3 regions of the Paenarthrobacter sp. YJN-5 genome follow, and region 1 is predicted to be linked to each of the others. Evidence: predicted binding sites of a transcription regulator. Region 1 holds the regulator's gene; each other region holds the start of a gene.
What was found. Region 1 encodes HrcA, which represses chaperone genes, less so after heat shock. Its sites were predicted from a motif close to TTNGCACTCGNNNNNNNCGAGTGCNAA; they were not measured.
Positions count from the first base shown of each region.

Region 1 (9,283 bases):
CCCTGCGGCGTGGGCTTGTCCGGAGTCCCCGGCGTCAGCTCATCCATCGGAACCGAGAGGACATCGGTTGCTCCGGGCTCGTCCATGAGTTCGATGTGCAGCTTTTCCATGGCACCTTCATCCACCAAAAGGATGGACAGTTCGGCCTGCGGGTGGATATACAGGCGTTCGAAGATGAACCGGGACAGTGTTACCAGCTGTTCCTCGTCCACCTCCACGCCGGACTCGTTGTTGACTTCAATGCTCATTTGCGTTCTCCACGTTTGTGTTGTGCGCCGGCCGCCGCTGCGGGCCGGTGGGCGTCATCCCACTTGCTGTACGCGGAAACGATGTCTGCCACAAGGCGGTGCCGGACGACGTCGCCGGCCTCAAGGATCGAGAAATTGACGTCGTCGATCCCCGTGAGGATTTCCCGGACAATGCGCAGTCCGGAGGTGGCACCGAACGGCAAATCGATCTGGGTCACATCGCCGGTGACAACCATCTTCGAGCCGAACCCAAGCCTGGTGAGGAACATCTTCATCTGCTCGGGCGTGGTGTTTTGTGCCTCGTCCAAAATGATGAAGGCATCGTTCAGGGTGCGGCCACGCATGTAGGCGAGCGGGGCAACTTCAATGGTCCCCGCCGCCATGAGCCGCGGAATCGATTCAGGGTCCATCATGTCGTGCAAGGCGTCATACAACGGCCGAAGATAGGGATCGATCTTGTCACTCAGGGTTCCGGGCAGGAAGCCAAGCCGCTCCCCCGCTTCCACCGCCGGCCGGGTCAGGATGATCCTGCTGACTTCCTTGTTCTGGAGCGCTTGCACGGCTTTCGCCATTGCCAAATACGTCTTGCCGGTGCCGGCAGGACCGATGCCGAAAATCACCGTGTTCCCGTCGATGGCGTCAACATAGTTCTTCTGGTTCAGGGTCTTGGGCCGGATGGTCCTGCCCCTGCTGGAAAGGATGTTGTGCGTCAGCACGTCCACGGGGTTCTGCACGGACTGGGACCGCAGGAGGGAAACCAGCTGCTGCAGCACATCCGGAGTGACCACTGTTCCTTTGGCCACCAGCCCCCGGACTTCCTCCAGGAGCCGCATGATCCGCGGAATGACAGTCGAAGGCCCGGACATGGACAGTTCGTTGCCACGAACGTGGAAATTGACGTCGGGAAACTGATCCTCGATGTAGCGCAAGGCCTCGTCATGGCTGCCCAGCGAGTGAATCATTTGATCGGAGTTGTCGAACGTGACGATTTCCGTGCGCGTGCCCGGTAGCGTGTGCGGGAACTCGGTGGCCGCGGCGTTTCCGTTTCCGGTCCGCAACCGCCCATTCAGGGACTCACTCATAGTGCTGGCCGTACGGCCTGATCTCCTCCGGTTGGTTCAGTCATTATCCATATGTCCGTGGTGCGCCCATCCTCACGGATGCCCGCCTGCGGGAATGCCTCCAATCCTACGCCAGCAGACCGCAGCCCGGCCCCTTTCCGTGGGGGCTTTCACAGCATCGAATCAAGGCCGTTACGAATTTGTCTCAACTCGGCATCGGGCCGATATCAATCCTGTTGCAGTTGCTCCGCTACCCCCAAAAGCCGGCAGGACGCCGTCGTACATGTGCCAAGCTGACAAAGCAGGAAGAAACAGGAACAACACTGTACGCACTACCGGCCGCCCGGAAACGTCGGCCGCGAGGCAAGGAACCCCCATCACCAAGCCGGCAAACAACCAGCAAGGCGCGCAGCGGCGGAGAAAATCCGCAGTAGCGGCGCCTGCGATGCTTGCTGTCCTATTGCTGACGGGCTGCATAGCCAACGGCGGCAACACCCCTGCCACCTCGGGGCCTCCCATCAGCGTCCAGGACGCTCCCGCGAGCAATGCCCCCCTTGAGACAACCCAGGCTTCGACCAAAATTCCCGTCTATTGGATCGGGCGCAGCAAGGACAACGTCTACCTGTACCGAGAGTTCAGGGACATCTCCGGCGATGAGAACCCGGTGACCACGGCGCTTCGGATCATGATGGCGCAGAAGCCCTTGGACCACGACTTCTTCACGCCATGGCAGGATCCCGGAAGCCTGGCCACTTCCATCTCCGGCAAGAACGTCATCACAGTGGACATCTCCCGGGATGCGTTCAACGCCAACCTCGACGCCGGGATGGCCCAAAGAGCCGTACAGCAGCTGGTCTACACGGCGTCGGCGGCGGCGTCCTCCTCGGGCCTGATCAACTCGGGCCAGCAGATCCAGGTAGTCATCCTGGTGGACGGGCACACGGACTTCATGGCGTTCGGGCAGGTGAAGCTGGGCCAGCCCATGGCACGTGATGCATCACTGGTGGCGCCGCTGTGGATCATCGATCCTCAGGAAGATGCCTCGGTGCCCGCGGGTGCGGTGAAGTTCAACGGGCGCAGCACCGACAGTTCAAAGCCCGTGAACTGGCAGATCCTCCAGGACAACGGCTCCGGAACGCGGATCAGCAAGCTTACCGGCCAGGCGAAGCCAACCGGAGATCCCGGACAATACGGGGTGTTCTCTTTCGGGGCCACGCTGAAGCCCGGCAAGTATGAACTCCGGGTTGTCCAGGTGGATGAATCAGGCCGCGCAGACGAGACCACCTTGGACACCCGTCTCTTCAAGGTCGAGTAAGACGTGGCCCGGGTGGTTGGGCCGGTCCGCCGCCCGCTAGCGCCAGCGGCCCAGGATATCGCTCAACAGAACGACGGCGGCCGGTCCGGCCGTTGACGATCGCAAGACGTGGTGGCCCAAAAGCGCCGTCACCGCGCCGGCATCGCTGAGCCTGGTCACCTCACGGGGAGCCATCCCACCCTCTGGACCGACGATCAGGAGGACTTCCCCCGCGGCGTCCGGGCCGCTGTCCGCGAGGATCCCGGCCTCCTCAATCACCGAACGCAGGGAGTTCTTGGCATCCTCGTGGAGGATCACCGCCAGGTCCGCCGCGGCTGCCGCTTTGGCCAAGGCTGTTGTGTCCACCAGGTTCCTGACCTCAGGAATCCAGGCCCGGCGTGCTTGTTTCGCTGCTGCGGTCACTACGGACTGCCACTTTGCGTGCGCTTTCGCGGCGCGATCGCCCTTCCACCGCACAATGGAGCGCTCCGCCTGCCAGGGGATCACAGCATCAATGCCGAGCTCGGTAGCCGTTTCGATGGCGAGTTCGTCGCGGTCTCCTTTGGCCAGCGCCTGCACGAGCACCAACCGGACAGCGGGACGTTCCTCAAAGGCTACTTCTTCCGCAACCACGGACAGCAAGCCTTGCCCTGCCTCGGAGACCCTACCCGTCAGCCTGGCGCCCGCACCATCGGAAATATCCACCGGTTCGCCTGCGGACAGACGCTTCACTGTCACGGCGTGCCGCGCCTCCGGGCCCTCCAGGACAAAGACGGACCCGGACACCAATCCGTCAAGGCTGCCGGTGGGGGCGAAGAATACGGGGTTGCTCACCGCTACAGGTTACCGAGCTTGTCCCGCAGCTTTGCGAACATCCCGCCGCTGGCAACGAGCTTCCCGTCCGTGAACTGTTCTCCGCGGAGTTTGGCGAGTTGACGGAGCAGGTCTTCCTGGGCGGCGTCCAGCTTGGTTGGCGTCTCCACGTGCAGGTGCACTTTGAGGTCGCCGCGGCCGTAACCGCGAAGATGCGTCACGCCGAGCCCGCGCAGGGTGATGATCTCGCCGGACTGCGTACCGGCCTTCACATCGATCTCCTGCGGACCGTCGAAGGTCTCCAGGGTCAACTCCGTGCCCAGGGCGGCTGCAGTCATGGGTACACTTAGCGTGGCGTGGAGATCGTCCCCTTCGCGGATATAGGTGGAATCGCTGTTGACGCGGATCTCCACGTACAGGTCGCCTGCCGGACCACCGGCGGGGCCTGCCTCGCCCTGGCCGGACAGCTGGATACGGGTCCCCGTGGCCACACCGGCGGGTACTTTGATGGTGAGGGACCGGCGGCTGCGGATCCTGCCCTGGCCACTGCACTCGTTGCAGGGATCCTTGATGATGGTGCCGAATCCTTCACAGGATCCGCAGGGCGCGGTGGTCATGACCTGGCCCAGAATGGAGCGCACAGCGCGCTGGACCTGGCCACTGCCGCCACAAATGTCACAACGTTCGGGGTGGGTACCCGGACGGCAGCAGCTGCCGTCACAGGTGGGGCACACAACAGCCGTGTCCACTTCGAGCTTCTTGTTGACGCCGAACACGGCGTCCTTGAGATCAATGCGCACGCTGATGAGGGCGTCCTGGCCACGACGCACGCGGGACGCGGGACCTCCGTGACCCCCGCCCCCGCCGAAGAAGGTGTCGAAAATGTCCTGGAAGGCAAAGCCTTGCCCGGAATAGCCGCCGCCGAATCCGTTGTCCGTTCCGTTTTCATTGCCCGTGGCGTCGTACACCCTGCGTTTTTGCGGGTCTGACAGGACTTCGTAAGCGTGGGTCACGGCCTTGAAGCGTTCGGCGACATCCTCCCCCGGATTCACATCCGGGTGGAGCTTGCGCGCCAACTTGCGGTACGCCTTTTTGATCTCTTCCCCGGTGGCTTCCGGCGAGACTCCCAAAACGTCATAGTGGCTGCTCAAAGTCGGTATCTCTTCCTTGTTGTACTGCGGTCTTTGGTGACGGCCGGTTTCAGCCGCCGAGAATTCGGGAAAGGTAGCGCGCTACGGCGCGGACTGCCGCCATGGTGGTGGGGTAGTCCATACGGGTGGGACCGAGGATTCCAACCTTGGCGCCGGAACCGTAGCCGGTAGCCACCACGGAGGCCTCGGCCAGGCCGTCGTAGGGATTTTCCCGGCCGATGCTCACCGTCACGCCGCGCGGATCATCCCCCATGTCCGACAACAACCGGAGCATGACAACTTGTTCCTCAAGGGCCTCCAGCACGGGTCCTATGCTCAGGGGGAAGTCCACGTTGGAACGGGCGAGGTTGGCCGTGCCGGCCATCAGGATCCGCTCTTCCTTGCTGGTATCGCTGAGGGCCTGGAGTCCGTTGGCCAGCATCTGGGCGAGTCCCCGCAGCTCCGGCGGGCACAACGCCACCACGGACGGCAAGACCTGTGGAAGGAGGTCCATCTGCGTGCCTGCGATGCTGCCCAGGAAGCGTGAACGCAGCGCCATGAGGGCCTCGTTGGCAACGTCGGCACCGGCATCGATGACCTTCTGCCCAACGCTTCCAGTGTCGGCAATCAGCACCACGAGCACTTGCTTTGGCCCGAGGAGAACAAACTCCACATGGCGCACCACGGCGCGCTTGGAGTGCGGATACTGCACGACGGCGACCTGGTTGGTCAGCTGCGACAGGAGCCTGACGGTCCGCTCAAGGATGTCGTCAATATCATCCGGACCCTCAAGCAGGGAGTGGATGGCACGACGCTCAGCGGCCGACAGGGGCTTAACCTGGGAGATCCGGTCCACGAACAGGCGGTAGCCCTTGTCCGTCGGAATACGGCCGGCGCTGGTGTGTGGTGCTGCGATCAGCCCCTCTTCTTCAAGCACCGCCATGTCGTTGCGGATGGTCGCACTGGATACGCCCAGGTGGTGGCGTTCTACCAGGGCCTTGGAACCAACAGGCTCCCGCGAATGTACGTAGTCCTCAACAATGGCACGCAGAACTTCGAGTTTGCGTGGCTCACTCATTCCAACACCTCCTGACAGACCATCCGGCCCATGCACTGATGCACGAGGGACCTTCAGCTGACCCTTTTGCTTAGCACTCGACATGCCCAAGTGCTAACAAGTCTAGTATGGGCCACCGCGTTGCTAGCATTGAAACCGCCCGCGCAGACATCCATGGCAGGCCCGGCGGCGACTGCGGCCCGGCAGCCGTCCAAGCCCGAAGAGTTAGGTCATTCCTTGGCTTATGACACCTGGGGTCCACAGGACCTGACCGCTCCTGCCCAACGCCGGCTACCGGAGGTACCCGTGCAACGCGGGATGGTGCTGGAGGATGCCCAATCCGGTTGGGTGGGTGCGGTCACCCGCGTGGAAAAGTCCGGCGGGATGCACATCGTAGCCCTCGAAGACCGGCGCGGAAAAACCAAGTCCTTCCAGCTGGGCTTCGGCTTCCTGCTGGAAGGTCAGCCCATCCGGCTCCTGCCTCCCGCGCCCAAGGCACCCGCCACTGCAGCCTCCCCCACACGGACAGCCTCGGGTTCCGTGCGCGTCAGTGGCCAACGCGCCCAGGTGGCCAAAGCGAGCCGTATCTGGGTGGAGGGCAAGCACGATGCGGAACTCGTGGAAAAAGTATGGGGTGACGACCTCCGCGTGGAGGGCATCGTCGTCGAGCCCCTGCACGGGGTGGATGACCTCAAAGCCGCGATAGCAGCCTTCAACCCCGGCCCGGGGCGCAAGCTGGGAATCCTCGTGGACCACCTCGTAGCCGGCTCCAAGGAATCGCGGATCGCCGCCGAAGCGATGACTTTGCCGGGCGCTGCCGGTAACGTCCTGATCGTGGGACACCCCTACGTGGATGTCTGGCAGGCGATCCGGCCCAAGGTCCTTGGCATCGCCCAATGGCCCGATGTTCCCCGCGGTACGGACTGGAAGACGGGGATCCTGCGCGCTTTTGGCTGGCCGCACGAGACTGCAGAGGACATCGGACTCGGCTGGCAGCGCCTTTTGGGCGCGGTCCGCACCTACGCCGACCTTGAAGCATCCCTCCTGGGCCGCGTGGAGGAAGTCATCGACTTCCTCACCGCGGCCTGACTCCAGCGCTGGGCGTCCGACGGCGGCGGGCGGCGGGTTGGTCCCGGAACAGCCCCGGACCCTATATTCTGGGACAGCAACACCGCAGCATTTTTAAAGCAAAGGGAACCAACGTGTCAGAGAACGCCCCAGAAGAACCGGGCAGGGCCGCAGGTCAGCCCCAGTACCATGGCGCGCCTGCAAACGCACTCCCTCTCACAGCCAGCGAAGACCGCCAGTGGGCAACCCTGGCGCACTTCGGTGGAATCCTCGGGTGCCTGCCCTCGCTGCTGATCTACTTGATTTTCCGCGACAGGGGTCCCTTTACAGCGCAGGAATCCAAGGAAGCGCTCAACTTCACGCTGCCGCCCACCATTGCAGCGGCCGTAGCGAACATCCTCGTGCTGCTACCGGTTGTAGGGAACATCTTTGCCGTCATCGCCACGGCAATCTGGGTGGCACTCACGTGCTTCTCCGTCTCCGCCGGCATCCGCGTGAACCACGGCCAGCCGCACCGCTACCGCTTCAACCTTCGCTGGATCAAGTAGCGGCGACGCCGATCTTTCCGCAGGGCCGATCTTTCCGGAGGTCAGTCCGGCAGGATGCGCCGCACTACCGCATCGGCCAACAAGCGTCCCTTAAGGGTCAGCACCAAGCGACCTTGGAAGGCCGCAGCAGGTTCGGCCAGGCCATCGGCTATCAAACCCGCCACAGCACGCCTGCCGTCCTTGTCCAAGCCATCTATGGCCAGGCCTGACACAAGCCGCGCCTCCAGCATGATCCGCTCCACATCCCGTGTTCCGGCGTCGAGCGTTTCCCTGCCCGCAGCCGGAGATTCGCCGGCCACCAGGCGGGAAGCATAGGCAGCGGGGTGCTTGACGTTCCACCACCGGACGCCACCCACATGGGAATGCGCTCCGGGGCCGATACCCCACCAGTCGTCGCCGCGCCAATATGCCAGGTTGTGGCGGCAGGCCTGCTCAGGTGTCCTGGCCCAGTTGCTGACCTCATACCAGCCCAGGCCGGCTTGCGAGATCAGCTGGTCGGCAAGTTCATACTTGGCCGCGTGGTCGTCGTCGTCGATGCCGGGCACCTCGCCACGGCGGATCTGGGCGGCAAGCTTGGTCCCCTCCTCCACGATCAAGGCGTAGGCGCTGATGTGGTCGGGCTCGTAGGAGAGCGCGGTCTCCAACGACGCCCGCCAGTCGGCCATGGACTCCCCCGGCGTCCCGTAAATCAGGTCCAGGCTGACGGCCAGCCCTGCTTCCCGGGCCCACTGAACAACTTGGGGGACACGGCTGGGCGTGTGGGTCCGGTCCAGTACCTTGAGGACGTGCGGGACTGCCGACTGCATGCCAAAGGAGACACGGGTGAAGCCGGCGTCCTTGAGGACCTGCAGCGACTCACGGGTTACCGAATCCGGGTTGGCCTCCGTGGTGACCTCAGCGCCGTCTTCCAGTCCCCAATGCCCCACTGCGGTCCGCAGTATCTCCGCGAGGTCTTCGGCCGGCAGCAGCGTGGGCGTGCCACCGCCAAAGAAAACGGTACTCATGGGACGCCGCGGCAGGCCTGAATCCTCAAGCACTTTTGCGGCGAAGTCGACCTCCGACGCTGCGGTACCTGAGTAGGCAGCTTGTGAGGCTCCCCCGCCCAGCTCAGTGGCGGTGTAGGTGTTGAAATCGCAGTAGCCGCACCGCACCGCGCAGAACGGTATGTGGACGTACAAGCCGAACTTCCGGCGCCCGACGTCGGCGAGCACCTGCGACGGCAGCAAGCCGTCAGCAGGTGCCGGGTCGCCCAAAGGCAGGACGCTTGGCATTTACTTCTTTGCCTTGTCCTTCGACTCGTCAGTGGTGAGGGCAGCGATGAAGGCTTCCTGCGGCACCTCGACGCGACCCACCATCTTCATGCGCTTCTTGCCTTCCTTCTGCTTTTCCAGCAGTTTGCGCTTACGGGTGATGTCACCGCCGTAGCACTTGGCAAGAACGTCCTTGCGGATGGCCCGGATGCTCTCGCGGGCGATGATGCGGGAGCCAATGGCAGCCTGGATGGGCACCTCGAACTGCTGCCGGGGAATGAGCTCGCGGAGCTTCCCGGTCATCATCACACCATAGGAATAGGCCTTGTCGCGGTGCGTGATGGCACTGAACGCGTCCACTTGTTCACCTTGAAGCAGGATGTCGACCTTGACGAGGTCGGCCACTTGCTCGCCGTCGGCCTTCCAGTCCAGCGAGGCGTACCCGCGCGTCTTGGACTTCAGGAGATCGAAGAAGTCGAACACGATCTCGGCCAGCGGGATCCAGTAACGGAGTTCGACACGGTCCTCGGACAGGTAGTCCATGCCCTTCATCTGGCCGCGGCGGCTCTGGCACAGCTCCATGATGGCGCCGACGAACTCGTTGGGCGCCAGGACGGTAGCGGAGACCATCGGTTCGCGGACCTCGGCGATCTTGCCTGTGGGGTACTCGCTGGGGTTGGTGACATGGACAACCCGCTTGTCTTCCAAGGTGACCTCGTACTCCACGTTGGGAGCAGTAGAGATGAGGTCGAGGTTGTACTCGCGTTCCAAACGCTCGCGGGTGATCTCGAGGTGCAGCAAACCGAGGAAGCCG
Region 1 is NZ_CP053544.1:2,230,582-2,239,864, reverse strand. Features, by position in the region: gene ybeY (rRNA maturation RNase YbeY) at 1-248, opposite strand, end outside; gene HMI59_RS10670 (PhoH family protein) at 245-1,330, opposite strand; gene HMI59_RS10665 (GerMN domain-containing protein) at 1,755-2,624, shown strand; gene HMI59_RS10660 (16S rRNA (uracil(1498)-N(3))-methyltransferase) at 2,661-3,437, opposite strand; gene dnaJ (molecular chaperone DnaJ) at 3,440-4,567, opposite strand; gene hrcA (heat-inducible transcriptional repressor HrcA) at 4,617-5,624, opposite strand; gene HMI59_RS10645 (DUF3097 domain-containing protein) at 5,841-6,692, shown strand; gene HMI59_RS10640 (DUF4870 domain-containing protein) at 6,806-7,219, shown strand; gene hemW (radical SAM family heme chaperone HemW) at 7,261-8,490, opposite strand; gene lepA (translation elongation factor 4) at 8,491-9,283, opposite strand, start outside.

Region 2 (9,877 bases), 870 kb from region 1:
GTTTCGGTGAGGTGCTCGGTGACGAGTTTCTCGTTGCCCTCGGCGTCCAGGATGATGATGGCTTCCATGCCATACCGGGCTGCACGCCACTTGTTCTCCTGCACGTGCCACGGCGGCATGGTGGGAATAGTGCCCCCTGCGTCCAGGATTCCGGAAAATTCGTGAACCAGGCACTGCGTCAGGGCCGCGATGGCACCGACTTCCTCCAGTGTTGCCAGGCCATCGCAAATGCGCATCTCGATAGTTCCGAGCGCTGCCACCGGCCTGATGTCCCAGCGGATCTCCGAAATGGCGTCGATGACACCAGTGGTGAACATGTCCTGCACATAGGACTCGTAGGCCTCCCAGGACTGGAACTGGAAAGGCAACCCTGCGGTGGGCAACTGCTGGAACATCAGGGCCCGCTGGGACGCGTACCCTGTTTCTTCGCCGGACCAGTAGGGGCTGGAGGCCGAAAGGGCCTGGAAGTGCGGGAAGTAGTTGACCAGTCCATCAAGAATCGGAAGGACCTTGTCCCGGCGGTCGATGCCGACGTGGACATGGACGCCATAGATCACCATCTGGCGTCCCCACCACTGGGTACGCTCGATCAACTTGGCGTAGCGCTCCTTGTCCGTCACCGGTTGGAGGAGGGGAGGGCTGAAGGGGTGGCTTCCGGCGCAGAAAACCTCAACGCCCATGGAATCCGTGACCTCGCGGACCGCTGCCAGCGAACGGCTGAGGTCTTCTTTGGCTTCTTTGACCGTGTTGCAGACGCCTGTAACCAGTTCGACTGTGTTGAGGAGCAGTTCCCGCTTGATATGGGGGTGCTCGTCGTCCTCGTTGAGGTCCGGATGATTGGCGGCAACGCCCTTGAGGACGTCGTTCGCGACCGAGACGAGTTCTCCTGTGCGTGCGCTGACGAGCCCCAGCTCCCATTCCACACCCAGCGTCGATTGCCTGGATGGCGCAAACTCTATATGCACGTAGTCCCCTCGTTGTTTTGTCATTCGGCCGGACGCCGCCCCGCTGCGGGGCCGCCAGCGGTCGGATCAAGTCTAGTGCAGCCCAAGGCGCCGGACGGGCGAAGGGTAATGTCTTTCCGCTTCTTGCTATTGAGAACAGTTCTCAATTACTCTGGCTTTCATGCACACCACCGTCCTTAGCTCACTAGACACCCATTGCCGCGACTCTGCTGCTGCCCGGCTTGGCCGCACCCACGGCCACTCGGCGGTAGTCCTCCACGACCTCCTGGACGGGTCGCTCGTGCTGCGGAGGGTTTACCGGGACGGCCAACTCTTTGAGCGGGAAACCACGGTTCTTGAGCACGGCTGCCTCAGCTGCACCGGCCGCCTGGATGTAGTCCCTACTGCGGAGCGGCTCGCTTCCTGCGGCTTCGACCAAGTAGTCCTGGGACTCCCGCCGGGAGTAGCAGCTGCCATGGCGGCAGCCGAACTGAAGCAGGCCCTGGATGGTCGCATAGTCATCGACAACGCGGTGCTGGGAGTCGACCCCGCGGAGCTCGAGGACCACATGTGGGACCGGCACACCCTGTATGAATCCGGCTTCACCGCAATGCCCGAAGACGACCGGACCAGCGGCGAGTTCCTCATCGGAGAATTGGGCCACGTGGACTCCGTCATGCTGTTTCCGGGCCTCAGTGCCGGGCTGAGCGCTGAAACGCGGATTGACAGCGCGCACTGGCGGGCCGGCACGGAACTCCTTGGGCAGCTGGCGCCGCATGCCGCCGTCATTGGCTCCGCTGATAAGTTCACGCCGGGATGCTACGACCGCGTCGAGGCAATCGCCCGGACCAGGCCCGGCGTGGTTCGCCGTCCACCGGACGATGCCACGGGGACGTTCAGTACCGTCCTCCACGCTCTGTCCAAGCCACTCCATCCGGGCCGTTTTCGTGAAGCCCTGCCGCAGCTGGCCGCCGGCACCCACTGGATGCGGGGCCGCCTTTGGATTGCCTCGGCCGCCAACATCCGGATCGCAGTTCAGGGGATAGGCCCTCGCGTCTGGCTTGAAAGCACAGGACCTTGGTCGGTCGAGGCGGCCGCGCAGGCAAAGCCGGACACCGGCGTCGACATAGTCCTTGACGGGCACGCCCACCATGGCGACCGCGGAACCGTGCTGGCCCTTACCGGACGGTCGGAAGACGTGAACGCACAGGAAATCAGGCAGCTGTTGGATGGCTGCCAGCTGACCGAGGCGGAGATGGAGGCCCAGCCCGCGGCGTGGGATGACCCGTTTGAGCTCAGCAAAGCCCTCTAGCCCTACAACACAAAGGAGAACATCAATGAAAGTCCGCAACTCGCTCCGTGCCTTGAAGAAGATTCCCGGAGCCCAGATCGTGCGGCGGCGCGGACGCACCTTCGTGATCAACAAGCAGAACCCGCGTATGAAGGCCCGGCAAGGCTAGCCGGGATCACGGGGCGGGTCGGCGTTCATAAATATGACTTAGTGGTCCGCCCGCCCTGTCCGGGCTGTTTAATGGACGCATGCCCATCCTCAACAAAGACATGTCCCTGTGCATCTCGCTGGCCGCGCGACCCAGCAACATCGGGACCAGGTTCCATAACTATCTCTATGACCAGTTGGGCCTGAACTTCGTTTACAAAGCCTTTGCCCCCGCCGACATCACCATGGCGGTCGCGGGCATCCGCGGACTTCCCATCCGTGGCGCCGCAGTCTCCATGCCCTACAAGGAGCAGGTCATTGACCTGGTGGACGTCATGGACCCCTCAGCGAAGGCCATCGACTCCGTCAACACGATCGTGAACAATGACGGCGTCCTCACCGCCTACAACACCGACTACATTGCCATCGCGCGGCTCCTGAAGGACCACGAGGTGCCGACCAGCCACTCAGTATTGCTCCGGGGCGCGGGCGGGATGGCCAAAGCTGTGGCCGCCGCCCTCCGTGACGCCGGGTTCACCGACGTGACCATCGTGGCGCGCAACGAAACCACGGGCAGGGCGCTCGCAGGGCTGTATGGCTTTACGTGGCAGGACGACGCGAACGGCTCCACAGCGGACCTCATCATCAACGTCACGCCGCTGGGCATGGCCGGTGCCGACGAGACTGCCCAGTCCTTCGGCGACGCCACCATTGCAGCGGCGAAGGTGGTGTTCGACGTCGTCGCCTTGCCGTCTGAGACTCCGCTGATCGCTGCGGCGCGCCAGGCCGGCAAGCCCGTCATCACGGGAGCGGAAGTGATTGCCATCCAGGCGGAAGAGCAGTTCGTTCTGTACACGGGCGTCCGTCCCACTCCCGAACAGGTCCGCGAAGCGTCGGAGTTTTCGCGGCGCCAAGCCTAAGGTCGGGCCCCGGGGCCCGACCGCCAGCGCCCGGGCCTGTGTCAGGCGCTGACCGGCTCCACGACGACGGCCACCCTCTCCTCCCCGATCCGGGTGAGGACCAGGGTGGCTGTCTTGGGTTTTCCGGCTTTCCCGGCAGGTTTGCCCGGCAGGAGTTGTTTGCGGAGCTCTTCCGGCGTGACCGCTGTTCCGCGCTTCTTGATGTCCAGTACGCCGATTCCGTTCGCTTTTACCCAGGCCTTGAGGGCTTTGACGTTGTATGGCATGACGTCCAGCACCCGGTAGGCGCGGGCGAAGGGCGTGTCGCGCAGCTCCGGCGCGCAGATGTAGGCAATGTGCTCATCCACCAAGTGGCCGTTCAGCATTCCTGCCACATCGGCCACCAGCCCCGCCCGGATCACTGCGCCGTCGGGCTCGTACAGGAATCCCTCCACGGGCCCGACGGCGGCTGCCGGACCGCCGTCGATATCCTCACCGCTGGTGACCTCCGCAGCGCCCTGGGGGCCGATCACCAGGGCCGCCCGGCGGACACCGGGCCGCGCCACTGCGTTGAACCACAGCGTCACCTCGGTGACGTCGCCCCCTACGGACACCCACTGCGCTTCGCAGCCTGCGGGAACTGATTCGTGGGGCATGCCCGGACCCATCTTGACGCCGACGGCGCGTCCCGTGGCGGCAAGGCCTTCCACGAAAGACAACGGCGGAGAGAAGGCTTCCGGGTCCCAGATCCGCTTGGTTCCGGAGGTGGACGTGGTGCGCCGTGCCGGATCAAGCCACACCCCGTCCACGCCGTTCAGGTCAACGGACGTGGCATCGGAATGAAGGACCTTGGCGTGGGGGAACGGCATGAGGTTGATAGTGGCGCACGCGGCTGTGGTCTCGTCCATTTCAACGGCGGTGACGTTGATGTCCATGGAGGCCATTGCCATGGAATCGGCGCCCAAACCACAACCCAGGTCAGCTACGTGCGAAATCCCGGCCCTGGCGAAACGTTCGGCGTGACGTGCCGCAACGTTGAGCCTGGTGGCTTGTTCCAGGCCGGCCTGGGTGAAAAGCATTTGCCGGGCGAACTCACCGAACTTTGCCTCCGCACGGGTCCTGAGGCGGGATTGGGTAAGGACCGCGGCGACCAGCTCTGCCGGGTGTCCGGCCTTGCGCAGTTCCTGGTTCACTGCCATGGCGTCGGCCTCTTTGTAGGGCCCTAACGAGGCGAGAAGCTCCCATCCTTCGGTAGTCAGCAACGGCGCGAGGTGGTCCTGGGGAGCGTGGGGCATGCCATCCAGCCTAACGTTTATGACCTGCAGCCGGGACCGGCCAGGTCATCCGGATAGGGTTGTTTTCATGGAAGACACCGCAACCCCGCAGCCCTCCGACACCAACAATCCGGACGACCACAGTTCCGCCCGTTCCGGAGCCGAAGAGCATAGCCCCGGCCGGTCGCTTTCTACTTACGCCCGCCCGGCGTTGATCGCCGGCGTCGTTATCGCCGTCGTCTGCGTGGCGCTGTTGATCGTTATTTTCGCCTTGGATGCCTTCAATGCAGCTGCCTATTCCGTCTCCGGAAAGAACATTGGCGACGCGACGGACGAGGCCCGCGATATCCGCGAACTCCACAGCGGCGCCCGTGCAGGGGGAATCATCGGTTTGGTGATCTCCGGCGTCGTAGCTGTCGGCGCCGGCGTCGTGCTCTACCTGAACCGCGGAACAGCGGGCGGCAACGACTACGATGACTACGATCTCGAGGACCTCCGGGAGCAGTAATCCGGGTTCACCCATGACGAAATGCTGGCACTCACCTTGACCGAGTGCTAACGCCTTACATAGAGTCTTGTTAGCACTCTCCCCGTGAGGGTGCTAACCACTACCGCCAGGTACGCTGCCGGCACCGCGACGACGGTTGCACGCCTCGGCACCCTTGTTCTTAGTCCATGAATCAGCTCATGAAAAGGAGAGATCCGAGTGTCGGTCTCGATTAAGCCTCTTGAGGATCGTATTGTTGTTCGCCCGCTCGAAGCAGAGCAGACCACGGCTTCCGGCCTGGTCATTCCGGACTCCGCACAGGAGAAGCCGCAGGAAGGCGAAGTTGTTGCAATCGGCCCCGGCCGCTTCGATGACAACGGCAACCGCGTGCCGGTTGACGTAGCTGTTGGCGACGTCGTTATCTACTCCAAGTACGGTGGAACCGAAGTCAAGACCGGTGGCAACGAGTACCTCGTTCTGTCCGCCCGCGACGTCCTCGCGATCGTCGTAAAGTAACTTCCTGGGAATCCCGCGCTGCAGGCCCGCTTGGAATATCTTCCAGCCGCCTGCGGTGCGGGTTTTCCGTTCTGAAAGGACACAACCATGGCAAAGCAGCTTGCGTTTAATGACGCTGCCCGCCGGTCCCTCGAGGCCGGTATCGACAAGCTCGCCAACACCGTCAAGGTGACGCTTGGCCCCCGCGGCCGCAACGTCGTCCTGGACAAGAAGTGGGGCGCCCCCACGATCACCAACGACGGCGTGACGATCGCCCGCGAAGTTGAGCTGGACGACCCCTACGAGAACCTTGGCGCACAGCTTGCCAAGGAAGTCGCCACCAAGACCAACGATGTTGCCGGTGACGGTACCACCACCGCCACCGTGCTTGCACAGGCCCTGGTCAAGGAAGGCCTGCGCAACGTTGCAGCCGGCGCCGCACCGGGCGAAATCAAGCGCGGCATCGAGGTTTCCGTCGAGGCCGTTGCCGCCCGCCTGCTGGAGAACGCCCGCGAAGTCGAAGGCACCCAGGTTGCCAACGTCGCTGCCATCTCCGCGCAGAGCGAAGAGGTTGGCGAACTGCTGGCGGAGGCCTTCGGCAAGGTGGGCAAGGATGGTGTCATCACCATCGAAGAGTCTTCCACTACCCAGACCGAACTCGTCCTCACCGAAGGCATGCAGTTCGACAAGGGCTACCTTTCCCCGTACTTCGTCACCGACGCAGAACGCCAGGAAGCCGTCCTCGAAGACGCCCTGATCCTGATCAACCAGGGCAAGATCTCCTCGCTGCAGGAATTCCTGCCGCTGCTGGAGAAGGCGCTGCAGGCCTCCAAGCCGCTCTTCATCATCGCCGAGGACATCGAGGGCGAAGCCCTGTCCACGCTGATCGTCAACCGCATCCGCGGCACGCTCAACGTTGTTGCCGTCAAGGCTCCCGGCTTCGGCGACCGCCGCAAGGCCATGCTGCAGGACATCGCCACCCTCACCGGTGCGCAGGTTGTTTCCCCGGACCTGGGCCTGAGCCTGGACACCGTTGGCCTGGAGGTGCTGGGTACGGCCCGCCGTATCACCGTCACCAAGGACCACACCACCATTGTTGACGGCGCCGGAACCGAGCAGGACGTTGCGGACCGCGTTGCCCAGCTCCGTGCTGAGCTCGCCCGCACCGACTCCGACTGGGACCGCGAGAAGCTGCAGGAACGCCTGGCCAAGCTGGCCGGCGGCATCGGCGTCATCAAGGTTGGCGCTGCTACCGAAGTCGAGCTCAAGGAAAAGAAGCACCGCATCGAGGACGCTGTTTCCTCTACGCGTGCCGCCCTTGAAGAAGGCATCGTTTCCGGCGGTGGCTCGGCCCTCATCCACGCTCTCAAGGCCCTGGACGAGGACCCGGCCGTCAAGGCACTCGAAGGCGACGCCGCCGCTGCGGTTGGCATCGTCCGACGTGCACTGACCCAGCCGCTGCGCTGGATTGCCCAGAATGCAGGCTTTGACGGCTACGTTGTGGTTGCCAAGGTTTCCGAGCTCGAGGCGAACCACGGCTTCAACGCCAAGTCCGGCGAGTACGAGGACCTGACGGCTGCCGGCATCATCGACCCCGTCAAGGTCACCCGCTCCGCCCTCCGCAACGCCGCTTCGATCGCTGCCCTGGTTCTCACCACCGAGACCCTGGTTGCCGAGAAGCCGGCCGAGGAAGAAGACGCACACGCAGGCCACCAGCACTAGGCTGCCTGCCCCAGAGAGCCCCGGTCACGCCCAGTGGCCGGGGCTTTTTGCTGCCTCGCCGCGGCTGCAAACCGTCCCTCTATCACCTCCCGCCCGCCTTCGGCCGTCCCTCTATCACCTCCCGCCGGCTTTCGGCCGTCCCTCTATCACCTCCCGCCGGCTTTCGGGCATCGCTCTATCACCTCCCGGTCCCGGCCGACGTCATTGGTGCGGAAGCCCGGCAACCGGCTGATTCTTTGCGTGGAATGCGTCACATTGCGGTCGGTAATCTTGACTAAGTACCCTTATTATCGTTTTGCCTCGTCACAGCAGTGTTGGTACTCCGGGCGCAGCCCCGGCACGGTCCCGATCCTCAGTGCAAGGCGCGCTGATTGACGTTCCCCGGCGCCTCCGGGCAAGCCACTTGACTGGGTCGCATGCTCCAAACCGCATATGATGGAACCTTTGCAAAATAGCCCCTGAGGAATCGCCTAACGTGTCTGCATCAACGATCCAACAGCCCGCCCGTCCCGACAGGCGGGCTCATGGACCCGTTGCCAAGTCAAAGTTCCGCCCGGAAATACAGGGTCTCCGTTCGCTCGCGGTCCTCATGGTGGTCAGCTACCACATCTGGATCGGCCGCGTCTCCGGCGGTGTGGATGTCTTCCTGCTGATCTCGGCATTCCTCATGACGCTCCAGTTCACCGGGCGCTACAAGCAGCGCCGTCCCATGGACTTGGTCAGGCACTGGCTGCACCTGTTCCGGCGCCTGCTGCCGGCCGTCGTCGTCGTTCTGCTCGGCACCCTGGCCGCCACCTTTGTGTTCCTGCCGCCCACGCGGTGGGTGGAAGTGGTGAACCAAGGCTGGGCGTCGTTGTTCTATTTCGAGAACTGGCTGCTCCAGACGCTGGCGGTGAACTACTACGCAACAGACCACAGCCTCGCCAGTCCGCTCCAGCACTTCTGGTCGCTGTCCATCCAAGGGCAGGTGTTCATCCTGTGGCCGGCCATTTTCGCCGCTGTGGCAGTGGTGTGCCGGAAGTTCCAGCTCCGTTACCGGGCGTCGTTGGCCTACGTTTTTGCGCTGATCTTCATCGCTTCGCTGACGTACTCCATCATCTTCACCGCCAACAACCAGGCAGTGGCCTACTTCGATACGTTCGCCCGGCTATGGGAATTTGCCTTGGGAACCTTGGTTGCCTTGATCCTGCCTGCCCTGGACTTCTCCAAACCCGTCCGTGTGGTGATGGGTTGGGCGGGGGTCGCCGCGATGCTCAGTTGCGGCATCCTCCTGCAGGTGCAGACGGCGTTCCCGGGCTTCGTCGCCCTGTGGCCAACCCTTGCTGCCGTTGCCGTCATCGCGGCAGGCCAAACGGGCAGCCGCCTCGGCGTGGACCGCATCCTGAGTTCAAAGTTCCTCGTCCGCCTGGGGGACAATTCCTACGGGCTGTATCTGTGGCATTGGCCCATCCTGGTGATCTACCTGGCGTGGAGCGGCAAGGACCACGCCGGTTGGTTGTCCGGCTCGGCGATCATTGCCCTTGCTTTGGGCCTGGCATTCCTTACCACCAAGTACGTGGAGAAGCCCTTCCGCGAATGGAAGTGGCCGGAGGTGAAGCGGCGCCGCGCTGCCATCTCCATCGCCGTGTGCCTGGCAGTTGCCAGCACTCCGATGGTGGGCTTCCAGTACAAGCAGTACCTTGACCAAAAGGCCGCTGAAACCCAGGCCTTCAATGACAATCCCGGCGCTCACGCGTTGCTTCCGGGTTACGTCGATCTGGTGAGCGAGGGAGCCAAGACCCTGCCCACGGCCGAGCAGTTGCCGGAGGATTGGGCCCGCCTGAACGGCACGTGCGAGGGCGCCGACAAACCCGAGGATAAGCTCCTCGCGGAGAACTGCCAGCAAAACGATGTTGGCGATGACGCCGTGAAGCACATTGTGGTGCTGGGGGATTCCCATTCGCAGCAATGGCTTGCGGCGCTTGGCCCCATGGCTGAAGCGCATCGCTGGAAGGTGACGGCGCTCCTCCTGGGCGGCTGCCATTTCATGCCGGAAAACCCGGACGCGGAGGACCAGTGCAACGAGTTCAACTCTGCGGCCTTCCGCTACGTGGCGTCCCAGACTCCGGACGCGGTGTTCATGGTGGGCACCATGGCGTCCCCGTCGTCCCCGGATGAAAAGCTTGTTTATGGTTTCGACCAGACCGTCACCAACCTCAACGACCTCGGCATCCAGGTGGTGGCCGTCCGCGACAACCCCCGGTACGACTACAACGTGACCGAGTGCGCCCTCGCCAAGGGCGTGGACAGTCCCGAGTGCAAGTCGGACCAGCCCGATGTCCTTGCACCAACCAGTCCGTTCGCCCAAGTACAGGGGACCTTCGGTAACGCCGCGTTCCTGGACATGACCGATTTCCTGTGCGACGGAGCCACGTGCCCCAGCGTCATCGGCAACGTGTTCGTCTACCTTGACGACAACCACTTGTCCCGGACTTACGTCAAGAGCATGGGCGACATGTTCTCCGAGAGGTGGTTTGCCGCGACTGGATGGGCGCAATGACGGAACAGACAAAAAGCACGACGGCGGAGCGCACTTTCCGCCCGGAGGTCCAGGGCCTGCGGGCCCTGGCCGTGTTGAT
Region 2 is NZ_CP053544.1:1,361,366-1,371,242, forward strand. Features, by position in the region: gene HMI59_RS06460 (glutamate--cysteine ligase) at 1-965, opposite strand, end outside; gene HMI59_RS06465 (GTP-binding protein) at 1,126-2,256, shown strand; gene ykgO (type B 50S ribosomal protein L36) at 2,282-2,404, shown strand; gene HMI59_RS06475 (shikimate 5-dehydrogenase) at 2,484-3,302, shown strand; gene HMI59_RS06480 (SAM-dependent methyltransferase) at 3,344-4,576, opposite strand; gene HMI59_RS06485 (hypothetical protein) at 4,644-5,063, shown strand; gene groES (co-chaperone GroES) at 5,262-5,558, shown strand; gene groL (chaperonin GroEL) at 5,646-7,259, shown strand; gene HMI59_RS06500 (acyltransferase family protein) at 7,735-9,798, shown strand; gene HMI59_RS06505 (acyltransferase family protein) at 9,795-9,877, shown strand, end outside.
Region 2: a site for HrcA is predicted at 5,088-5,114, ahead of groES (co-chaperone GroES). Genes of this name have one in related genera too.

Region 3 (9,877 bases), 1.1 Mb from region 1:
CGGCGATCCGAGCGGGACGCCACGCGTCGCAATCCTTGGCGGCGTGGCCAACTCGGAGTTCTTCGAGGGACTCTTGCAGAAGTCCCTGGCTTCGGCTGGGATTGAAGTGGTGGCCCCGCTCGGGGACGGCCTGGACGGCGCCGCCCTCGCAGCGCAGCGCCGCGGGCTCCTCCAGGAAAGGTACATCCACCGTGACGGAACAAACTGGCCCGACTGACGCTGACAAACTCGCAGGTCTCCGCACCGAACTCGCCGGACTGCAAACCGAGGCTGCGACGGACAGTCTCAAAGACCTGGACATCCTGGGCACCGACGAACTCGTCGCTGCCATGCTCGCCCACAGCTCCGGGGTGCACGCCGCCGTTTCCGAGGCGGGTCCCGCGATTGTGCAAACCGTCGACGCCGTTGCGGAGCGGCTCCAGCGCGGGGGGCGCCTTTTGTACGTGGGCGCCGGGACCGCGGGGCGCCTGGGCGTGCTGGACGCCAGCGAGTGCCCGCCGACGTTCGGCACCCCGCCGGGACTCGTCGTCGGGCTTATCGCAGGAGGCCCTGAGGCGATCCGGAAACCCGTGGAGTACGCCGAGGACAACGCCACCGCTGGCGCGCGGGACCTGCACCATATCAACGTGACGGAAGCGGACGCCGTCGTGGGTATTACCGCCTCCGGGAGGACGCCCTACGTGATCGGTGCGTTGGAGGAGGCGCGGAAAAGGGGTGCCTTCACGGCGTCGCTCGCCTGCAACAAAGGCTCGGCGGTGAGTCATCTGGCCGACGTGGCGATCGAGGTGCCGGTGGGGCCGGAGTTCATTGCGGGTTCCACCAGGCTCAATTCCGGGACGGCCCAGAAGCTGGTCCTGAACATGATCAGCACCTTGGTCATGGTGAAACTCGGCAAGACCTACGGGAACCTGATGGTCGACCTGCGCGCGACCAACGAGAAGCTGCAGGCCCGCTCGCAGCGGACCGTGCAGCACGCCACCGGTGTCTCAGCCTCGGAAGCTGCGGCGGCGTTGGACTCGGTTGGGGGTTCGGTGAAGGCCGCGATTCTGGTGTTGCTGACCGGGATGGATCCTGCCGATGCAAAGCCCGCGCTGGAGGAAGCCGGCGGTTTCCTGCGGAGGGCCATCGAAACCCGAAAGTAATGGTGCTGAGGGCCTAAAGTTGCATGCAGGAGGCCTCATGAATACGTACACGACCGTGCCCAGCGGCGAACAAGTGGTGCAGGAACTGCCTTGGCGGTGGAAGGTCCAGGGCAAGATCTTCCTCATTGGCGGCCTCGGCTTCATGTTCGACGCCTGGGATGTGACGCTCAACGGCATCCTCATTCCCCTGCTGTCCAAACATTGGTCCCTGCAACCGGCCGACGCCGCGTGGATCGGCACGTCGAACCTGATCGGCATGGCCGTGGGCGCGTTCGCGTGGGGCACCATTGCGGACACGATCGGGCGGAAGAAGGCCTTCACTGCCACGCTCCTGATCTTCAGCCTCTTCACGGTGCTGGGTGCCTTGGCGCCGGACATCGTGTGGTTCTGCATTTTCCGGTTCATGGCCGGTTTCGGCCTGGGCGGCTGCATCCCGGTGGACTATGCCTTGGTAGGGGAATTCACACCCCGAAAACAGCGGGGCAAAGTCCTCACTGCCATGGACGGTTGGTGGCCCGTGGGCGCGGCCCTGTGCGGATTCGTCTCCGCCGGCCTGGTGGCGGCCTTTGCCGACTGGCGGCTGACGATGGTCATCATGGTGATCCCTGCCCTGTTGGTGTTCTGGGTGCGGCGGTCCGTTCCCGAATCGCCCCTGTTCCTGATCAGGAAGGGTCGTCGCGTTGAAGCGGCTGCGGTGATCGACGGCCTCGTGGAAGCAACCGGTGCCACGCCGCGTGCCTATAGCTTGCCCGAACCAAAGGATGCGCCGCGGCTCTCCCCCGGCAGCGCGTGGCTCCAACTCCGAAACATCTGGGCGTTCAATTGGAAGGTCACTACGGCTGCGTGGGCGTTGTTCTTCTCCGTGCTGCTGGTCTATTACCTGTCCCTCACGTGGATGCCGCGAATCCTCATCGGCGCCGGGTTCGAGGAGTACAAAGCCTTCGTAACCACGGCGGGGATGGCCGCCGTCGGGCTTTTGGGCGTTATTGTCGCGGCGCTCCTGGTGGAGCGTGTGGGCCGCAAGTGGATCCTGGCCATCACTGGTCCGTTGTCCGCCGTGACGCTGGTGATCGTGGCGTTCGTGGTGGACGTGCCCTCGGCCGCGGTGGCCTGGCTGCTGGTGTTCGGGTTCATGGTCCAGGTGGCCATTCCCGTCCTGTACGCCTACGTGTCCGAGCTGTATCCCACTGAACTCCGTGGGTCCGGCTTCGGCTGGGCGTCGACGTTCTCCCGGATCGGCGCCGGCTTCGGCCCGCTCGTGTTTGCCTCCTACTTCTGGCCGGAGTTCGGCTTGGCGACGTCCTTCGCCCTCGCCGGCGGGCTTGTCCTGCTGTCCGTGTTGTGGATGGCATTCTTCGCCCCGGAGACGAAGCAGCGCGAGCTGTCGTAGGACTCCCTTCTTTCCCTAGTTGGGGGAAGGGGCGGCGGCCAGGTCTGCCAGGGTCTGCACCAGGAGGCGGCGTTCCACTACCTTGATGCGTTCGTGCAGGGTTTCCTCGGTGTCGTCCGGCTGGATCACCACGGCCTCCTGCGCAATGATCGGGCCCGTATCCACCCCGGCGTCGGCCCAGTGCACGGTGCAGCCGGTGACCTTCACGCCGTAAGCCATGGCGTCGCGGACCCCGTGGGCGCCCGGGAAGGACGGCAGCAGCGCTGGGTGGGTGTTGACGTATTTGCCGTCGAAGGCGTCGATGAAGTCGGCACTCACAATGCGCATGAAGCCCGACGACACCACGACGTCCGGCTTGTAGGAAAGGACCTTGTCGCGCAGCGCAGTGTCCCACTCCTCCCGGGTTTCGAAGGAGTTGAAGTTCACTACGAACGTCTCGATCCCGGCCTCGTCGGAGCGTTCCACGCCGTATGTGTCAGGGCGGTCCGCGCCGACGGCAGCGATCTCCACATCCAGTTCACCTGACTTCACGGCGTCGATGACAGCCTGGAGGTTGGAGCCAGTACCGGACACGAGGACAACAATGCGCATTGCACTAGCTTATGGGCGGCTCGCGTAGGCTGGAAAACATGAATCCCGACGTCGGTCCCCGGCCGAGCCCGCAGCCGGGCACCGAGGCGCAAAAATCCGCTCTTGGCGTGACGCAGATCCTGTTCCGGGCGTTCCTGTTGTCGACTTTGGGATCGTTCTTCGTGTTTTCGCTGAACGTCAATTATGTGTGGCTCAGTGCCATCCTGACCCTCGCCGGCATTGTCCTGGGGATCGTCGTCCTGGTCCGTGCCGTGAAGTACAAGCATTCCAAGTTGGTGTTGTTCGGGACGATTTCCGGATTGGTTGTCTCGGCGATCATGTGCCTGCTGATCCTGACTACTGCCCTGTTCTTCAAGCAGGTCACAACGTACCAGGACTGCACGCGGTCGGCGCTGACGGAGACCGCGAAGTCGCAGTGCTTGTCCGAGTTGGAAAAGTCGATGCCGGGCGCGTTGCGCTAGCCTCCTTCCGCTGAGCGGACGCCGGGCGGCTTAGGCGTGTTCGTCGTCGAGCGCTGGTTCGTCCAGGTTCGCTTCGCGCAGCTTCTGGCTGCGTTCCAGCCACGGCCCCACTGCGTAACCGATCACGACGCCGATACCCACCTCGGCTGCCACCCAGACTGCCGTCCACAGCGGGTTGGGGCCGATTTCCGTGAGCCGGCCAATCCCGGCCGAGCCGCGGGCGATCCACGCCAGCGCACCGCTGAGCGCGCCCGCCACAACGCCGATGAACGCACCAAGGAAAAGGGTTGAAGCGGCCGCCGTGAACCACCGGGCTTTGATCTTGATGGACAGCCACTCGTCAAAGTGGTTCTCGCCCTCACGGAGGAACCACCAGCCGGCCAGGATGCCGGCCACCACGGGGAGGGCGAGGGCCATGCCGCCGAGGTCGAGCTGGCCCGCGGGAAGCGCGCCAAAAATGGGTACAGCAGGCAGGGGTCCGACTGCGGATCCCAAAGGTCCGGCGGTGGAGCCCACGCCGAGCGAGAAACCCGCGCCGGAGGACCACGCGAGAGTGAAGATCACCAGGTTCGGCAGGAACCCGAGCTGCGCAATGGTCAATACGGCGCCGCCCAGGGCACCGGCTTTCAGTCCTTCGTAGACGGCGATGATGTCCGTCCAGTGCCACACGATGTCTACCGCCAGGAGCAGGGCTGCCAGGGAGACTGCGGCCATGGTGGCGACGAATCCGGCCTTCAACGCAGAGCCGACGTACGAACCTGCCCAGCGTGAATGCTGGCTGGTCTTGGCCAGCCACGCGACGGCGTCGACGCCGATGAGGCGGCTCCACGAACCCGCCTCACGCCGGGCCCCGAGCACCATGCCCAGGCCGAAGGAAATCAACGGGATGGTCATCGCCAACCACAGGTTAATGACCACGTCCGGGGTGCGGCACACGAAGCCCGTCGCGGTCCCGAAGGCGGCATAAACCACGGACGCGCCAAGGAACGCCTGCCAGAGCTGGTCGGTATAGGAGGCGCGGGCAAGCCTGCGGCCGGCACGCCATGCCAGAAGAAAAGGAATGAGCGTCAGGCCGAGCGGGATCAGGGACAGCATTCCCGAACCCGGCTGGGCCGCGGTCCCGAGGTTCACCTGCGCCAGATGAAGGGGCACTCCGTGGATCAGGAGCCAGGCTTGCCCGGCCAGGCGAGCCAAAGCATCGACGTTCCGGTTTTGGAATCCATCCGTGGCCCACACTCCCACCAGGGGAAGCACCACAACGATGGCCGAGAGGATGGCTGCCTGCCCCGCTTCCAGACCACCCTGCAGCCAAAGGGGCATCGGGAGGCCACGGTTTCCGGTCTGATCAGCGCGCAGTTTCATCGTGATCTATCGTGCCACGGGGCTCCCCGCTCCCCCGGCAGGCACTCGGCGGGACCCCCATTTTCCGTGCAATTTGGGCGTTAGGGCCGTAAAATTGGAGATGGCGTCACAGACTTCAGAAGGCCCGGAAAGTCGAAGCCGGGAACTAGGAGCGGCCAATGAATAAGTGTCACAACTAATAACAGAACGTCGTACTAGCAGCTGGTGCAACCACCTACGGATACTCTCCAGGTTGCACCAGCCTTCTTTTTGCCTTTTGGGGCGTCGCGAGGGGTGAGCTCTCGGCACTTAGACGCACGGTAAGTGCCGGGATCTCACCCTTGGGCGGGTCTGGCTCACGGCTGGGGCCCGTAGATGAACTCCTTCGCGTGGTTCACGGCCTTCTTGAACGCATCGTTTCGCAGGGACACCTGCTCCCGTGAAGCGCCGGCAACGGGCTCAACGAACGTGGTAGGCCCGGGGCGGAGGATCCAAATGTCCCCGGAGGGCGGCAGATAGAAGACTCCGAAGGAGCGGTGCTGGGGGTCCTCCGTCCAGATCGGGACCACCGCCACCGCAGCTCCAGTGTCCACGTTGATCCACTGCGCGCGAGGCATGGGCTGCTCGTGGACCTCGGGGTCCAGGAATGGTGCGGTTCCCTTCCCCCAGCGTTGCTCGAAGCGCTCGTAGAACGCTGGGATCAGGTGGCTATCGTACGAACGCCAAGCACTCATGTACGTCTCCTTGGTGTTGGGTGGCCGCGAAGGGGTGACCATCGGGTGGGTCCGAAGATCAGGGGCTCACTGCGGTCGGGGCCGCTTCCAGACGGAGCACGCCTGAAGTCCTCCCCCGCAGCATGTGGTTCCGTTGCCGCCGTCGTGCGGTGGATGCGGACGTTGACGGGTGTCCCGGCGCCGATTCGGGGCGACCCGGAACGGGTGCGGTCGTACTCGGCTCTCCGCACCGGGTCAGACAGCACGACGAACGCCTGCATAATCGCGTGCAAGCGGTGGAGGTTGGAAGCTTCGGAGGCCCCGCCGTCGTGGTCCGCCTGCCGAGTGTCCGGGTGGTGCCGGCGCAGCAACGAACGGTAGGCGCGGGTGATCTCGCGGGCCGATGCTGTCGGCTCGACACCGAGGATCGCGTAGTAGTCAGGCTGGCTGTTCCCCAAGGCCGGTTCCCGTGAAGTTGCTGTGGACTGGGCGATGGCCCCCGGGCGAACTTCGCAGTTCGGACGGGGGCCATCCTTTCGGGAGGCAACGTCGGGGGCCGTGTTTCCGCTGCGCAACAAGCGCTATGGCGTGGCGCGAAGCCTGCGCCCATTTTTCCGATGCGGCCGGTCTGATGCTCCCGCTTGCGCGCTCCGTCGGTGGCCACCCCCGGGGAGGCCCCGGCGGAGCGGGTTCGATTATGCGTTGATCTCTTGGCGCTGTTGTCCGTTGGCCGAGATCTCGATGCGCCGCGGCTTAGCCTTCTCGGCGACCGGGATACGGAGCGTCAGGACGCCGGCGTCGTAGCTGGCCTTGACGCCGTCGGTGTCCAGGGTGTCACCGAGAATGAGCTGCCGGCTGAAGACGCCTTGGGGGCGTTCAGCCGCGAGCATCTCGGTATCCTCGCCGGCGAGTGACTTTCGTTCGGCCTTGACGGTCAGGACGTTGCGTTCGACGTCCAGCTCAATCGACTCGGGGCTTACACCAGGCAGGTCGAGAGCGACGATGAATTCTTCACCCTCTTGCCATGCATCCATCGGCATGCCGGCCGGGCGTGCTGTTGTGCCAAAAACCTGTTGTGCGAGCCTGTCGAATTCGCGGAACGGGTCAGTGCGCATCAGCATTGTGGTTCTCACTCCTTCAAATCTTGATGCGATTCTGTTGTGGTTCCAACCTTCCAGATCTGTGGTGGTTGGTATAGATTTTTTATAGCACTCGCATGAGAGTGGTGCAAGTGGTTTCTCAAGAGATTTTTTGGAGTGAACTTGATGGCTGGTTTACAGGGGCCTTCCAAGGAGTACGACGGCGGTGGGCCGGGTGCCGGGGGCACTTCGGGCGGGGGTTCCGCACCGGACGGCGCGCCGGGTTCGCGGGACGACCAAGGTGTCTATGCCATCTCCGTAGCGGCCCAGCTGGTGGGCACAGGGCATCAGAACCTGCGGCTGTATGAGCGCAAGGGCCTTCTCACGCCGGAAAGGACCGACGGCGGCACCCGGCGCTACAGCGAACGGAACCTGAAGACGCTGCGGCGGATCGGGGCGCTCCTTGATGAGGGACTGAACCTGGCCGGCGTGAAGCTGGTGCTGGAACTCGAGGAAGAGAACCGCGGATTGGTGGAAGACAACCGTGGGCTCTCGGAAGACAACCGCGAGCTGCGTGCTGACAACAAAGGGCTGCGGGCGGATCTAAAGAAGGCGCGCGGCGGGGACTAAATGCGCTGGAGTTCAGTCAATACCACAAAAGAATAAACTCTCCGGGGTGTCATAAATATGCCGGGATGTTGGGGCTTCGTGTCTAAAAACCCTGGAAACGTTGTGCTCTGTCATAGTTATGCCATGACAACTCCAGAGCTCCCGGGGGACGGCGCTCAGCATCCCTCGCCCCACCCTTATCAACCGCCCTATCAGCAGGCCGGTAATGCCCCTGCATATACAATGCCGGCGCCGCCTGTTGCACCAAAAAAGCAACTCAATGTTCTTGGACTGATCGCACTCATAACCGCAGTGCTGGGATTCATCTTTGCGTGTGTTCCTGGCGCTCTTATAATCGGCTGGGTCCTGCTTCCCATCGCCTTCATCCTGGCTATCGTCTCCCTTTTCCTCAAAGACAAAGCCAAATGGATGGGAATCGCGGCCCTCATCACCTCCGTTGTGGGCACCATCGTAGGGTTCATCGTCTTCACCGCGGTGGTCGCTACCTCCTTTGACAACGCCTTCGGCAGCGGAGATACCACTGTGGTGGCGCCTTCCAACGAGGCGGGAGCCACCACAGGCGCTCAAACCAACACAAACGCCGGTGCTGGAACCCGAGAGAATCCATACCCAATCGGCTCGGTCATCGAGTCTGACGAATGGCGCGTGGTAGTCAACTCGGTGACGCTCGCCGCTACCGACGCCGTGGTAGCTGCTAACTCGTTCAACGACCCGCCCGCTGCGGGGTCGGAGTATATTCTGGTTAATTACTCCGTCACTTATAAAGGGGACGACCCTAACGGCCAGACCCCCATGTTCGTCTCAGTTGATTACGTAACCGCAGATGGCACAACGGTGGACGGGACCGAAAAGATGGTCGTGGCACCCGATTCCATCAACAACTTGAGCACGCTGTACAAGGGTGGCACAGCCACTGGCAACGATGCCTTTGAAGTTCCGAGCGCGACAGCCGGAGACGGCGTTCTTGCAATTCGAGCAGGCATGTTAAGCGACAAGGTATTCGTAGCCGTAAAGTAGGCTCCCTCAGCAAGACATAGGAATGCCCCGGCGAGAAATTGGTTCTTCGTCACTAAACCCACATCGGGTAGTGGTCTCAAGTATCCAACTCTTGCCGGGGCATTCGTCGTCCTAATAGTCGTGTCTCAATTCCTCGAATCATTGAGACAATGTTCGTCTTACAGAATCGCCGTCATTCCGTTCCACCCCGTGCCCACCCGGCTGGCTGACGGCCACGCCGTTCCTCCGGCGCCGGAGTACAGCCACAGCTCACCCGCAGCGTTGCGGGCAAGGACGTCGGCCCGTCCGTCGCCGTCGAAATCCCCGGCTCCGACCAGGGAGTTCATGACGTTCCAGCCCTGGCCGATCGTCTGTCGTGGAAGCCATCCACCGATGCCGTTCGGCGGGTAGAGCCACAGAGCGCCGGAGCTGTCGCGGGCAGCGAGGTCAGTGACGCCGTCGCCGTTGAAGTCCGCTACGCCAGTGAGCTCGGACATGCCGTTCCAACCTGACCCAATCCACATCCGCGGGAGCCAGCCGCCACGGCCGTCTCCCCGGTAAAGCCACAAAGTCCCGCTAGCGTCCCGCGCTGCAACGTCAGCGAAACCGCCACCGTAGAACGAACCGATGCCGACAATCTCGGTCATGGCGTTCCATCCCTGGCCAACAGCAACCCGCGGAAGCCAACCACCGGACCCATTGCCCGGATACAGCCAAAGCACCCCGGCACTGTCACGAGCCAGGACGTCGGGCAGAGCGTCACCGTTGAAGTCACCCGGCGATACCAAGACCGTCATCACGTTCCAGCCCACGCCCACTTGCGCACGGGGAAGCCACCCACCGGATCCGTTGCCCGGATACAGCCAAAGCGCTCCGGCAGCATCCCGGGCCAGGACGTCCGAGTGCGCGTCGCCATTGAAGTCGTTCTTCACCGGAGCGGTGACGTCAGGATCGATGATGGACACCGACGAACTGTTGTTGTTAGCCACATACACCTGACCCGTGGCTGCGTTCACGGCAGCGTCAATGGGCTCCTGGCCCGTAAAGACCGAACTCATCCGAAGCGTGTCGCCGTCCACCACCATCACTCCCCTGCCGGACAGGCTCGCGTACGCCTTGTTATTGGCCGGGTTAAGCACGATGTCCCGAATGCGCGATGCAGTCCGGAGCTGGGCGACCTGCTTCTTCGTCGCGCCATCAATGACTTGAACAAAGCCATCGATCGAGGTGCTGTCACCAGCCACGTAGACCGTGTTCGTCACCGGATTCACGGCAAGCTGACCGACCAAGTTGGCCGAAGGGATGGTATCCGTCACCGTGTCTGTAGCGCCGTCGATCACGCGAACCCCGGCACCATAGCGGCCCAGAGTTGTGAAGTAGATCTTGTTCGTCCCGGGGTTTACCGCGAGCGCCAAAATGCCGCCGGCTCCGATGTTGACGGAGGCAGTTACCGTTCCGCCAGGTCCCAGAACCTGGATTGTTCCGCCGGACAGGACGTACACCTTGCCGGTGGCCGGGTTTACGACGATGTCCT
Region 3 is NZ_CP053544.1:3,348,443-3,358,319, forward strand. Features, by position in the region: gene HMI59_RS15605 (N-acetylglucosamine kinase) at 1-217, shown strand, start outside; gene murQ (N-acetylmuramic acid 6-phosphate etherase) at 192-1,142, shown strand; gene HMI59_RS15615 (MFS transporter) at 1,180-2,532, shown strand; gene purN (phosphoribosylglycinamide formyltransferase) at 2,548-3,123, opposite strand; gene HMI59_RS15625 (hypothetical protein) at 3,135-3,584, shown strand; gene HMI59_RS15630 (DUF6350 family protein) at 3,615-4,946, opposite strand; gene HMI59_RS15635 (hypothetical protein) at 5,282-5,659, opposite strand; gene HMI59_RS15640 (J domain-containing protein) at 5,656-6,096, opposite strand; gene HMI59_RS15645 (Hsp20/alpha crystallin family protein) at 6,334-6,759, opposite strand; gene HMI59_RS15650 (MerR family transcriptional regulator) at 6,904-7,347, shown strand; gene HMI59_RS15655 (hypothetical protein) at 7,471-8,364, shown strand; gene HMI59_RS15660 (FG-GAP-like repeat-containing protein) at 8,523-9,877, opposite strand, start outside.
Region 3: a site for HrcA is predicted at 6,844-6,870, ahead of HMI59_RS15645 (Hsp20/alpha crystallin family protein). Genes of this name have one in related genera too.